DNA from 2 places in the Rhodobacter sp. P1_C2 genome. Region 2 is predicted to be linked to the other one. Evidence: riboswitches for the same ligand, from Rfam matches in the RefSeq annotation. Region 2 holds a riboswitch; the other holds the start of a gene.
The links. Region 2 has a riboswitch for cobalamin ahead of AC1DZT_RS21180 (DUF1636 family protein). Riboswitches for the same ligand answer to the same signal wherever they lie in the genome.

Region 1 (5,864 bases), on a different contig from region 2:
TCGCGGCGGCCAGAAAGTTTACCATTTGGAAGGTGCCTTGTCGCAAGCTGAACCATGCCGCACGACCAGGTAGGAGCAGGTGAGATGAATGATTATTCAACCGAGTGGTCCTCGGGCGTCAGCACGAACTTGCCGGCGATCCGGACTTTGGTGCTGGATGACAGCAGCTTTGACCGCAAGCGGATCCGGCGGATGGGCGACGGGCTGGACCTGAAGCTGAACTTCGAGGAGGCGGGCTCGGTCGCGATGCTGCGGGACTGTCTGGACCGGCAAAGCTTCGACCTTTTCCTGATCGACTACATGCTGCCGGAGGCGGATGGTCTCGCCGCACTGGAGATGATCCGCAACCACCGCGGCCAGGCGGATTCGGTTGCCATCATGATCTCCGGTCAGGCGGACCAGCGGGTGGCGGTTTCGGCGATGAAGAAGGGGTTTCAGGATTTCATCGTGAAATCGGATATTTCGCCGCAATCCCTGCGCGGCGCGGTTCTGGGCGCCCTCAACACTTCGCGCCAGTTTTCCCGCTATTTCGACCGGCCGAAACCGGATCTGGGCCTGGAAGACATGCGCCACCTGTTGCAGCTTGCGGTCGAGGACCCGGTCATCCGAGACATCCTGCGCCGCCCGATGCAAGAGGGGCTGGAGGCGATGGCCCGCATGGTCGGTGTCGGCTGGGGCATGCAGGCCAGCCCGGAGATTGCGCAGTTCCTGATCGAATTCGAACAGGCGGACACGTTCGAGTTCCGCTGAACCCCGCAGGGGGCACCACGGGCGGGGTCGGCCCCCGCCCGCCTTGAGTCACACCGCGACCGAGATCTTGCCCATCGGGTTGGAACAGCAGGCCAGGATATAGCCATCGGCAATATCCTCGTCCGAGATGCCGCCGTTGTGGACCATATGGACCTCGCCCGACAGTTTCTTGACCTTGCAGGTGCCGCAAAGCCCGAAAGTGCAGCCCGAGGGGATGTTGAGGCCGGACCGCTTCGCCACGGCCAGAACGGTATCGGTCTCGCCGCAGGCGGTGACGACGCCGCTCGAGGCAAAGGTGATCTCGGCGGTGGCGCCCTCTTCCGGGACCACGTCATCCATGATCGGCGCATCGGCCTCGGTGGCGACGGCGACGCCGAAACTTTCCTGGTGATAGCGCGTCATGTCATAGCCGATGCTCTGCAGCATCTCGCGCACGGCCTGCATGAAGGGCTCGGGTCCACAGCAGAAGACCTCGCGGTCCAGATAATCCGGCGCCATCAGGCCCAGCATGATCTGGCTGAGACGGCCCTTGTACCCGGGCCAGGCGCGGAACGGATCGGGCTCTTCCACCGTGAAGCGCAGCTGCAAGCCGGGCACGCGGTTGGCGAACTGCTCCAGCCTTTCGCGGAAGATGATCTCCGACGGGCGGCGCGCGGCGTGGACGAACACGATGTCCGGCATCTCGCCCGAATCCCAGGCCCAGGTCGTCATCGACATCATCGGCGTGATGCCCGACCCGGCCGAGATGAAGAGGTACTTCTTCGCCGGATGGCGATGGAAGCTGAAAATCCCCGCCGGACCAAAGGCGCGGATCTTCATCCCCGGCTTCAGATGGTCCAGCATCCAGCGCGTCCCGATCGAGGTGCTTTGCGCCTTCACCGTGATCGAAATCGACAGGGGCCGCGAGGGCGAGGAGGAGATCGTATAGGTCCGCTGCACATTGCCAGCGGGCCCTTTCTTGGGGTCCACTGGCAGATCCAGCGTGATGAACTGTCCCGGCTGATAGTCGAACCACGCGCCCGAAGGCGCGCGGAAGGTGAAGGACGCGGTGTCGTCATTCTCTGGCACGATCATCGCGCATTCCAGAAGCTCGGAATCGTTCCAGGGTTCGACGGACCAGTTCAGACGCGACTTGGCCATGATTTACTCCGCAGCCAGGGCAGGTTTCGGCGCCAGACGGTCGCCCATCACGCCACAATACCAATCGACGAACTGGATGACACCTTCTTCCTGAACGGCGGAATAGGGGCCGGGCTCGTAGGCGGGCGACAGGATGCCCTTCTGGTTTTCCTCGACCACGACGCGGTCTTCGTCATTGGTGTTGATCCAGACCTCGGTCAGGTTCTTCAGGTCGTAATCCACGCCTTCTTCCGCATCCTTGGGCACCAGCCAGAAAGTGGTGACCTGGGTCTCGGTGGCGGAGATCGGCAGCACCCGGAAGGTGATGGCGTGATCGGCCAGGAAGTGGTTCCAGGTGTTGGGATAGTGGAAGAACAACAGGCTGCCGGCGTCGTTGAAGGGCATCTTGCCCATTTTCTTCGACACGGCGGCCTTGGTGTCCATCGTGTAGCTTTCGGCGTTGTTCAGAAGCGGGATCCGCGCCAGGCGCCATTGCATGTCGGGATGGTTGACGAAGCGCGAGGGCAGACCCGCCGCCTCGCAGCGCGTCCAGTGGGCGAGGATGTCGGGCGAGGCCGAATCCGGCCCTTCCATCGCCGTCATCCGCGGATTGTCGGAATAGGTCCGGCAGAGCGAGGGGTGCGAGCCGCCGCAGTGATAGCACTCGCGGTTGTTTTCCAGCACCAGTTTCCAGTTGCCCTTTTCGACGATGGTCGAGGAATAGGCCACCTTGGCATCCTTCAGCCCCGAGGGCGCAAGGTAGGTCATCATCACCTTGGCCAGATCGGCGATCGGCGGCGGCACCTGGGCGAGGCAAATGAAGATCATCCCGCCCAGATCGACGCAATGCACCTTCTTCAGGCCATGGGCAGCGGGGTCGAAGCCTTCCTGCATGTCGCGGGCGTAAAGCAGTTTGCCGTCAAGGTCATAGGTCCATTGGTGATAGGGGCAGACCAGCTTCGGCGAGCTGCCGTTTTCCTTGGCGCAGAGCCGCTGGCCACGGTGGCGGCAGACGTTGTGAAAGGCGCGGACCATGCCGTCGTTGCCCCGGGTGATCACCACCGGATAGGCCCCGACCTGCAGCGTCGCAAAGGCGCCGGTCTTGGCCACTTCGGCAGAGGGCACGGCGAACAGCCATTCGCGGTAAAAGATCTGCTCCAGATCGGCCTCATAAACCCCCTCGTCGCAGTAAAGCGCGCGGGTCAGCGAGTAATTGGGGCGGCGCGCATCAAGTTCGGCGCGGATTTCGGCGGTCTTCAGCATGTTGCACCTATGTGGTCCGCGCCTCCCCGCGCGGAACGATTGTGGAAGTGGACCGACCGGCAACGCGTCCTCCCGCGTCGCCAATCGCCCCGGGGCGTGACGTCTGGTGCAAGGCTGGTTTCCGGGCTGCGGATCAGGACCTTGCAGTCCCGGCGCGACACCTTCCCGAAGCGAGCTTCAGTGGCCTCCCGTCACGCCGCTTTTTCCGTCACCGTTGCGGGGGCAGCGCCGGCTTTTCACCGGCTTCCCAATTCTCCACCGTCGCCGATGGCACCTTACCCGGCCTATAGAGCATGTCGCAAGCGGACCGGATAGATCATTTGCGACATGCCAAGGCGCGGCGGAGACGCGGGGCGCGGGCGCGCTCAAATTGCGGGCGGCCAGACCTGCTGGCCCCGGCTGATCACGCGCAGTATCCGGCAGGCCTGCGGGTCATGGGCGAGGGCGGCAGGGTCGCCCTCGACGAGAATCAGGTCGGCGGGGGCGCCGGGGGCCAGGTTTCGGCCTTCGGTATAGGCAGCCAGCGCCGCGCTCAGCGGTATGCGCTGGTCCAGCACGCCCGCGGACCAGGGCTGGCGCGACAGGGCGCAATGGAGAGCATGGAAGGGCGACAGGGGCGAGACCGGCCAATCGGTGCCGAAGACCAGCTTGACCCCCTGCGCCGCGATCGCCTTCCAGGCGAAGGTATCGCCCCAGCGCTCGGGCGACATGATGGAAATGGTCGGCTCCAGCGGCAGCCCGGCCAGCCCCGGCGGATGCACCGGCTGCATCGAGGCGGTGACACCCAGAGCCGCCAGCCGGGGCAGGTCGTCGGGGTGGATCATGTCGATATGTTCGATCTGGTGACGGATGCGGCTGCGATTGGTCCGGATCGCCGCCTCATAGCCATCCAGCGCCGCGCGCACCGCACCATCGCCCACCGCATGGGTGGCGATGCTGAGGCCAAGCGCATCAGCCTCGATGCAGTTGCGGGCAAATTCCTCGGGCGTGAAAAGCGGGGCAGAGCGGAAGCCGGGGCGGTCGGGGTAATCGTCGGTGCGAAAGGCGGTCCAGGTGTCGAAAACCCCGTCCATGAACATCTTGACCCGGCCGAAGCTGAGCCGTCCGACCGGCGCACGCCCGGCACAGGTCAGCAGCGCGCGACGGCGTTCGTCGCTTTGCCCCGGCACCAAAGTCATCGGCAGGCTGATGTCCAGCGGCAGACCCTCGTCCGCCATCTCGCTCAGCAGATCGGCAAGATAAAGGTTGCCGTCCATGTTGACGACCGAGGTGATGCCGTGGCGCAGGCATTCCGCGATGGCGCGCCTCAGCGTTTCCTTGTCGCGCGCCCGTTGCGCCTGGGTGACCGCCTCCGGTTCCAACCCCGACAGGGCCAGGCTTTCCCGCCCGCCCGAGGGCCCGAGGTTGCGCACCAGGTTCATCGCGGCAAACTCGCGCAGCTCGCCGGTGGCAAGCCCGTCGGGTCCCATCACCACCTCCGACCCCGGCCCGGCATCGGCCCCCGCGAGGATGCCGGCCAGCCGCAGGGCGGCGGTATTGGCCCAGGCGCAGTGAAAATCGGTCGCGGCGATGCAAAGCGGCTGGTCGGGCAGGATCGCATCCAATGCGTGACGGTCGGGGCGCTGGGCGCCGAGCAGGTCGTAGTTGGCGGCATAGGCACAGATCAGCTCGCCCGCCGGGGTGGCACTGGCCCGCGGCAGCAGGGCGGCCCGCAGCGCCTCGGCGTCGTGGATATGGGCGAGGTTGACCTGCTCCAGCGTCACGCCGCCAGGGAAGAGATGCAGGTGGCCGTCGCGGAAGGCGGGCAGGGCAAGGGTGCCCGCGCCCTCGGCAGGGGTGACGGCGGTGATCAGACCGTCCCGAAAGGTCAGATCATGGCTGCCCTCCTGCCCGAAGAAGCGCAGGCCGCGCAGGATATGTGGCTCTGACATGGCCTAATCCTCCAATCTGGTGACTTCGCGACGGAAGGGCATCGCGTCGCCGATGTCGGCCTCATCCAGCTCGCGGGCATAGCGGTGGCCGGCGAACGTGGCCCAGGCGATGGGCGCCGGCGCCGCCGCGTCGCCGATCACCTTGACGGAACGGATGCCGGCATCAGCCCAATCCGACTCGCGGGCCTTCAGTGCCAGATACAGCGCATCTTCGGACAGGCGCGAGGTCACCAGCACCACCGCGTCGCAGTCCACCGTTCCGGGCGCGCCGGTATAGGTGCAATTCGTCGCCACCCCGCCCGCCTGCAGAGACGTCACCCCGGTGTTGAGCACGATCCTGACGCCAAGCCCCGCCAGCCGCCGATGGATCGCGGCCTGCTCCAGCGTGTTGGCCGTCCAGTCCGAGACAAAGGCCGAGGGCGTGATCAGCGTCACCTGACAGCCGGCCTGCGCGCAAAGTTCGGCCAGCACGCCGCCCATGTAATAATGGTCATCGTCAAAGATCACGACCCTTCCCTTGGGCAGGCGGCCCGCCATCAGGTCGTCGGGGGTGAAGACCGGCATGGCTTCATCCATCGGCATCGGCACGACATGCTGGCGCGCCACGCCATCGGCGCGCCAGGTTGACCCGGTGGCGACGCAGACATGCTGGAATCCGAACTCCAGCACCTCTTCGGCGGTGAGGCGCGAGCCGGGGTAAAGCTGCACATTCTGTCTCTGTTTCAGCTGAAACAGCCGGTAATCCGCCACCCGCCCCCAGGCCGACAGGCCCGGCAGCAGACGCTCGCGCGCCACCCTGCC
Region 2 (5,864 bases):
CCTCCAGCCCGTGACTCTCGCGGAAGACGACGTGCATCTCAGGCCCCCAGAACCGCGCGGATGGCGGCTTCGTCGATGTCGCCCTGTTCGGCGATCACCACCAGATGCGAGCTGCGCGGCGTGGTGCCCCAGAGCCGGTCGTATTGCGTGCGGATCCGCTCGCCCACGGCCTGTACCAAGAGGCGCATCGGCTTGCCCTTGACCGCGACATAGCCCTTGACGCGCAGGATCTTCTGGTCGCGCGCCAGTTTCAGGATTGCGGCGGTCAGATCCTCGACCGAGGCGACCTCGGCAAGTTCGACGACGATCGAGTTGAAATCGTCATGTTCGTGGCCGTCCTCGCCGTCGTGGTGGCTGGGCCGGCCGGCGAGGTCGTCCTCGGCTGCGGCGTTGAGGCCAAGGATCACCCGCGGGTCGATCACCCCTTCGCTCATCGTCAGGATCGGCAGCTTGCGGCCCTTTTCGGCGGCCTCGGCGGTGACGACCTCGCGGGCGGCGGCGACACCAGCCTCACCGGCCAGATCGGCCTTGGTCAGAAGCACGATATCGGCGCAGGCGATCTGATCCTCGAATACCTCGCCCAAAGGCGTGTCATGTTCGCCCGCGGCGATCTGCGCCGGGGTCAGCTCGCCCGCGAAATGGCCTGCGGCCACCGCCTCGGCATCGGCCAGGGTGATCACGCCATCGACGGTGATCAGGCTGCGGATGCCCGGCCAGTCAAAGGCCTTGAGCAAGGGCTTGGGCAAAGCCAGGCCCGAGGTTTCGATCAGGATATGATCGGGGCGCTTGGGCAGGGCCAGCAAAGCCTCGATCGTCGGGATGAACTCGTCCGCGACGGTGCAGCAGATGCAGCCATTGGCCAGCTCGACGATATTCTCGGTCGGGCAATTCTCGTCGGCGCAAGAGCGCAGGATATCGCCATCGACACCCACGGTGCCGAATTCATTGACCAGAACGGCCAGGCGCTTGCCTTGCGGATTGGCCATAAGGTGCCGGATCAGCGTGGTTTTCCCCGCGCCAAGGAAGCCTGTGATCACCGTGACGGGAATTTTTGCAAGATCGGTCATGTCAGACCTCCATAGGGGGAATGCGGGCGATGGATTGTTTGCGGAAGATCACCGGACGTTCGCGCCAGGGCACCAGACCATCCGAGGTGCGCGCATAGGCGGCGGCCCCGGCGAGAATATCGGCGGCGTTCTCCTCCGACATCCGGCCATAGACATAGCCCCAGGCGCCGGGTTTGGACAGGGCGACCGAAGCGCCGGTGTTGCAGGCCGAAAGACAGTCGACCGGCAGGACCTGAACCCCTTCGGGAACCGGCAGGGCGGCGATGGCAGCCCAAAGCCGGGCGCCCATGCAGGGGCCCTCCTCGGCCAGCCCGGCCTTGCAGGTCATGCAGATATGCAGTCGCGCGGTCATCTTCCTCCCACGGGGCAATCTCTGGGGGCAATGCCGCGAAAAGGGGGAAAACCCCCAACTCGCCACGGCACACCCCGTCCGTCAAAGTCTCAGGTGCTGGCAGGTCTCCCGGCTTGCGGAGCTGGGTTTCCCCCGGTCGCCCGCCTTCCCGGTTTCCCAGTGGCTTGGACGACCTCTCCGGTCACGGTCGCGGGGGCGGCTGCTTCCCAGGTTTTCACCTGTCGCATTCCCTTTTCGCCTGTCGTAAGAGTATCAGTCTCAAAACGGGCACCAGCACCGCCGTACCTCTGGCAGGATGGGCGCATAACGTCAAGGACACGAGCCGCCATGTCATCTGTTGAAACCGACACCTCGCCTGAAAATACCGTCAATCCGGATGCGCGCCACAATGCCAAGATGGCCAAGAAGAAGGCCGCGCGCGACAAGATCATGGCGGGCAAGGCCGGCGATCACGGGCTGATCATCGTTCATACCGGCACGGGCAAGGGCAAATCCTCCTCCGGTTTCGGGATGATCCTGCGCTGTGTCGCGCATGAGATGCCCTGCGCCGTGGTCCAGTTCATCAAGGGCGCCTGGGATACCGGCGAGCGGCGCTTGCTCACCGAAAACTTCGCCGATCTTTGCGAGTTTCATGCGATGGGTGAAGGCTTTACCTGGGAAACCCAGGACCGCGCCCGCGACATTGCCGCAGCCCAGGCCGGCTGGGCCAAGGCCAAGGATCTGATCCGTGACCCCGACATCCGCTTTGTCCTGCTGGACGAGATCATCATCGCGATGCGTTACGATTACATCAACGTCGATGAGGTCGTGGCCTTTCTGAAGGCCGAGAAACCGCCCCTGACCCATGTCTGCCTGACCGGCCGCGGCGCCTCGGACGCGCTGATCGAGGCCGCCGATCTGGTCACCGAGATGACCCTGGTCAAGCACCCCTTCCGCTCCGGCATCAAGGCCCAGCCGGGGGTTGAGTTTTGAAACTGGTCGCCTGGGATTTCGACGGCGTGCTGAACCGCGGCTATGCCCATGGCTTCGAGGCCTGGCAAAGGACTTTCGAGGAAGATCTCGGCGTCTCGGCCCGGGATTTCACCGATTTCGTCTATAACGAGCGCAATTTCGTCCCGGTTCTGACCGGAAAGCTCGACCTGATGGCGCTTCTGGCCGATTACGTCGCGGCATACGAGGTGCCGCACAGCCCGCGCGTGGTGCTGGACTATTGGCTCGCCAAGGACGCCAATCTGGACATGCAGGTTCTGGGCTGGCTTCAGGCCTGCGCCCTGCCCGGCGTCATCGCCACCAACAACGAGACCCACCGCGCCGATCACATCTGGCATGGCCTGGCTCTGTCGCAGCACTTCCGCCATATCTTCGCCTCGGGCCGGATGGGGGTGAAGAAGCCCGACGCCGGGTTCTTTGCCGAGATCGAATCCTGGTCCGGCCATGCGCCGGAGGAGATTCTGTTGATCGACGATGCCGCAAGGAACATCGAGGCCGCCCGCGCCCGCGGCTGGCAGGTCTTTCACTTCACCGAGGAAACCCGGCACCACCTGCCCGAGGTTCTGGGCGTAACCCCATGACAGCCTTCATGATTCAAGGTGCCGGCTCCAATGTCGGCAAGTCGCTGATCGTAGCCGGCCTCTGCCGCGCCGCAAGGTTGCGCGGGCTGTCCGTGGCACCCTTCAAGCCGCAGAACATGTCGAACAATGCCGCTGTGACGGTGGATGGCGGCGAGATCGGCCGTGCCCAGGCCCTGCAGGCGCTGGCTTGCGGGCTGGAGCCGCATACCGACATGAACCCGGTGCTTCTGAAACCGGAATCCGAGGTCGGCAGCCAGGTCGTCGTGCAGGGCAAGCGCATCGCCACCGTCAAGGCGCGCGACTATGCCGCGCTGAAGCCCAGCCTGATGGCCCCGGTTCTGGAAAGTTTTCAACGCCTTGCCGCCCGGCATGACCTGGTGATCGTCGAAGGCGCAGGCTCTCCGGCGGAAGTGAACCTGCGTGCCGGTGACATCGCCAACATGGGCTTTGCCGAGGCCGCTGGCGTGCCGGTGATCCTGGTCGGCGACATCGACCGTGGCGGGGTGATCGCCCAGCTGGTGGGCACACAAGCCGTGCTGTCGCCCGCTGACAATGCCCGGATCAAAGGCTTTCTGATCAACAAGTTCCGCGGCGATCCTCGTCTGTTTGACGAGGGTTACCGGCTGATCGAATCCCGCACCCTCTGGCCCGGCTTCGGTGTCCTGCCCTATTTCCCGCAAGCCTGGCGCTTGCCCGCCGAAGACGCGCTCGACATCGTGGCCTCCACCGGCGCGGGCGTGAAGATCGCCTGCCTGCAACTCTCGCGCATCGCCAATTTCGACGACCTCGACCCGCTGAAATCCGAACCCGGCCTGCAGGTCCAGATGATCCGCGCCGGCGAGGCGATCCCCGGCGATTGCGCTTTGGTCATCATCCCCGGCAGCAAATCCACCCGCGGCGACCTCGCCTTTCTGCGCGCCCAGGGCTGGGATATCGACCTTCTGGCGCATCACCGGCGCGGCGGGCGTATCCTTGGGATTTGCGGCGGATATCAGATGCTTGGCACCCTTGTTTCAGACCCCGAAGGTATCGAAGGCCCGGCAGGCGAAACCAAAGGTCTCGGCCTTCTCGACATCACCACCACCATGACGCCCGACAAGCGCCTGACCCGGACCAAGGCCACCCATGCCGCCTCGAACCTGCCGATCGACGCTTACGAAATCCACATCGGCCGCTCCGAGGGCCCCGACCGCGCCCGCCCCTTCGCCCTGATCGCGGGCGCCCCGGAAGGCGCCACCTCCGCCGATGGGAGGGTCATGGGCAGCTATCTGCACGGCATGTTCGCCGGCGACGCCTTCCGCGCGGCCTTCCTGACCGGCCTTGGCCTGCCAGCCACGCAGCGCGACCATGGCGCCGAGGTCGAGGCGACGCTCGACGCGCTCGCCGCCCATCTGGAGGCGCATCTGGATGTCGAAGGCCTCCTGCGCCTCGCTGGCCGGTAGGATGGGCAATCTGCCCATCTTACAGGTCTGACAGCCGCGCCCATTCCAGATCGCCCCCCGGCAATCCCAGGCGAATCCAGCCCGGGTGATAGGGGAAGATCCGGCTCCAGATCTGCTTGCGGGCCAGAAACGCCTGCGCCTCGCCTGCATCCGGCGTGTCGTACAGCCGGAAAAGCGGTGTGCCGCCAAGGCTTTGCCAGCCGATCCTCGTGCAGATCGCATCGAGCCGCGCGGCCTCCTCGACCAGCCTTTCGGTGGTCGCCCGCGCCCAGGCCGCATCGCGCAAGGCCATTGTGCCGATCTCGATCGCGGGGCCCGCCACCGGCCAGGGCCCGGCCAGATCGCGCAGATGCGCCACATCGGATTCAGCCCCTAGCGCAAAGCCCAGCCGCACCCCGGCCAGCCCATAGAACTTGCCAAAGCTGCGCAAGACGATCAGGCCCGGCCCGGCCTCGGCGGCGAGGCTCTCCTGCGGCATCGGATCGGCGAAGCTTTCATCCACCACCAGAAGCCCGACCTTGCCCGCCACAGCCCGCAGCGCCGCGCGCGTCCAATGCCGCCCGTCGGGGTTGTTGGGATTGACCACCACCGCCAGATCTGCCCCGGCAAGGTCTTCCAGCCCCGGCACTTCCGCCACCTGCCAGCCACAGGCGCGCAGGGTGGCGGCATGTTCGTTATAGGTCGGCGCCAGCACCCGCGCCTGCCCCCGCGGCCGGAGCATAGGCACCATCTGGATCGCCGCCTGCGCCCCGGCCAGGGCCACCATCGGCGCCGAGGTGCCAAAGGCCTCGGCAGCGGCGGCCAGCAGGGCCGTCATCGCGGGCCGGGTCGGCAGGGCGGTGAAGCTTTCCGGCGACAGCACTGGCACGGGATAGGGCACCCGGTTGATCCCGGTCGACAGGTCGATCCAGTCGTTGCCGCCAAACTTCGCCCGCGCCTCATCGAGGTTGCCGCCGTGATCCCTGGCGTGATCGCTCATAGCAGAGCCACCACCGCCATCAGCCCGGCCAGCACCAGCACGGCGGCGAGGTACAGGTTCAACCCCCGCCCGAGGTCCAGCGCCCCGGGGTCCGGCGCCCCCTCGTTCACCCAAGGCTCGGCCGAGATCGCGCCGTGGTAGCTCCGCGGGCCCGAAAGCCGGACGCCAAGCGCCCCGGCCAGCGCCGCCTCGGGCCAGCCGGCATTGGGCGAGCGGTGGTGGCCAGCATCGGCGATCATCACCTTGGTCGCCCGCCCCCGCGTCACCCCGGCCACGGCGATGAACAGCAAGGCGGTCAGCCGCGCCGGCACCAGGTTCACCAGATCATCCAGCCGCGCCGCCGCCCAGCCAAAGGCCCGGTGCCGCGCGCTCATATGGCCGATCATCGAATCCATCGTGTTGATCGCCTTGTAGGCCGCAATCCCCGGCAGGCCGAAGATCGCGCCCCAGAAC

Region 1: linked by a shared signal. The riboswitch ahead of AC1DZT_RS00750 (aromatic ring-hydroxylating oxygenase subunit alpha) and the one ahead of AC1DZT_RS21180 (DUF1636 family protein) in region 2 are both predicted to bind cobalamin.

The regions. Positions count from the first base shown of each region.
Region 1 is NZ_JBFUAG010000001.1:149,334-155,197, forward strand. It holds gene AC1DZT_RS00740 (response regulator) at 85-750, shown strand; gene AC1DZT_RS00745 (FAD-binding oxidoreductase) at 799-1,890, opposite strand; gene AC1DZT_RS00750 (aromatic ring-hydroxylating oxygenase subunit alpha) at 1,894-3,132, opposite strand; cobalamin riboswitch at 3,228-3,425, opposite strand; gene AC1DZT_RS00755 (amidohydrolase) at 3,498-5,063, opposite strand; gene AC1DZT_RS00760 (oxidoreductase) at 5,067-5,864, opposite strand, start outside.
Region 2 is NZ_JBFUAG010000015.1:49,779-55,642, reverse strand. It holds gene cobN (cobaltochelatase subunit CobN) at 1-37, opposite strand, end outside; gene cobW (cobalamin biosynthesis protein CobW) at 39-1,067, opposite strand; gene AC1DZT_RS21180 (DUF1636 family protein) at 1,069-1,419, opposite strand; cobalamin riboswitch at 1,501-1,709, opposite strand; gene cobO (cob(I)yrinic acid a,c-diamide adenosyltransferase) at 1,747-2,391, shown strand; gene AC1DZT_RS21170 (HAD family hydrolase) at 2,388-2,990, shown strand; gene AC1DZT_RS21165 (cobyric acid synthase) at 2,987-4,432, shown strand; gene cobD (threonine-phosphate decarboxylase CobD) at 4,452-5,411, opposite strand; gene cbiB (adenosylcobinamide-phosphate synthase CbiB) at 5,408-5,864, opposite strand, start outside.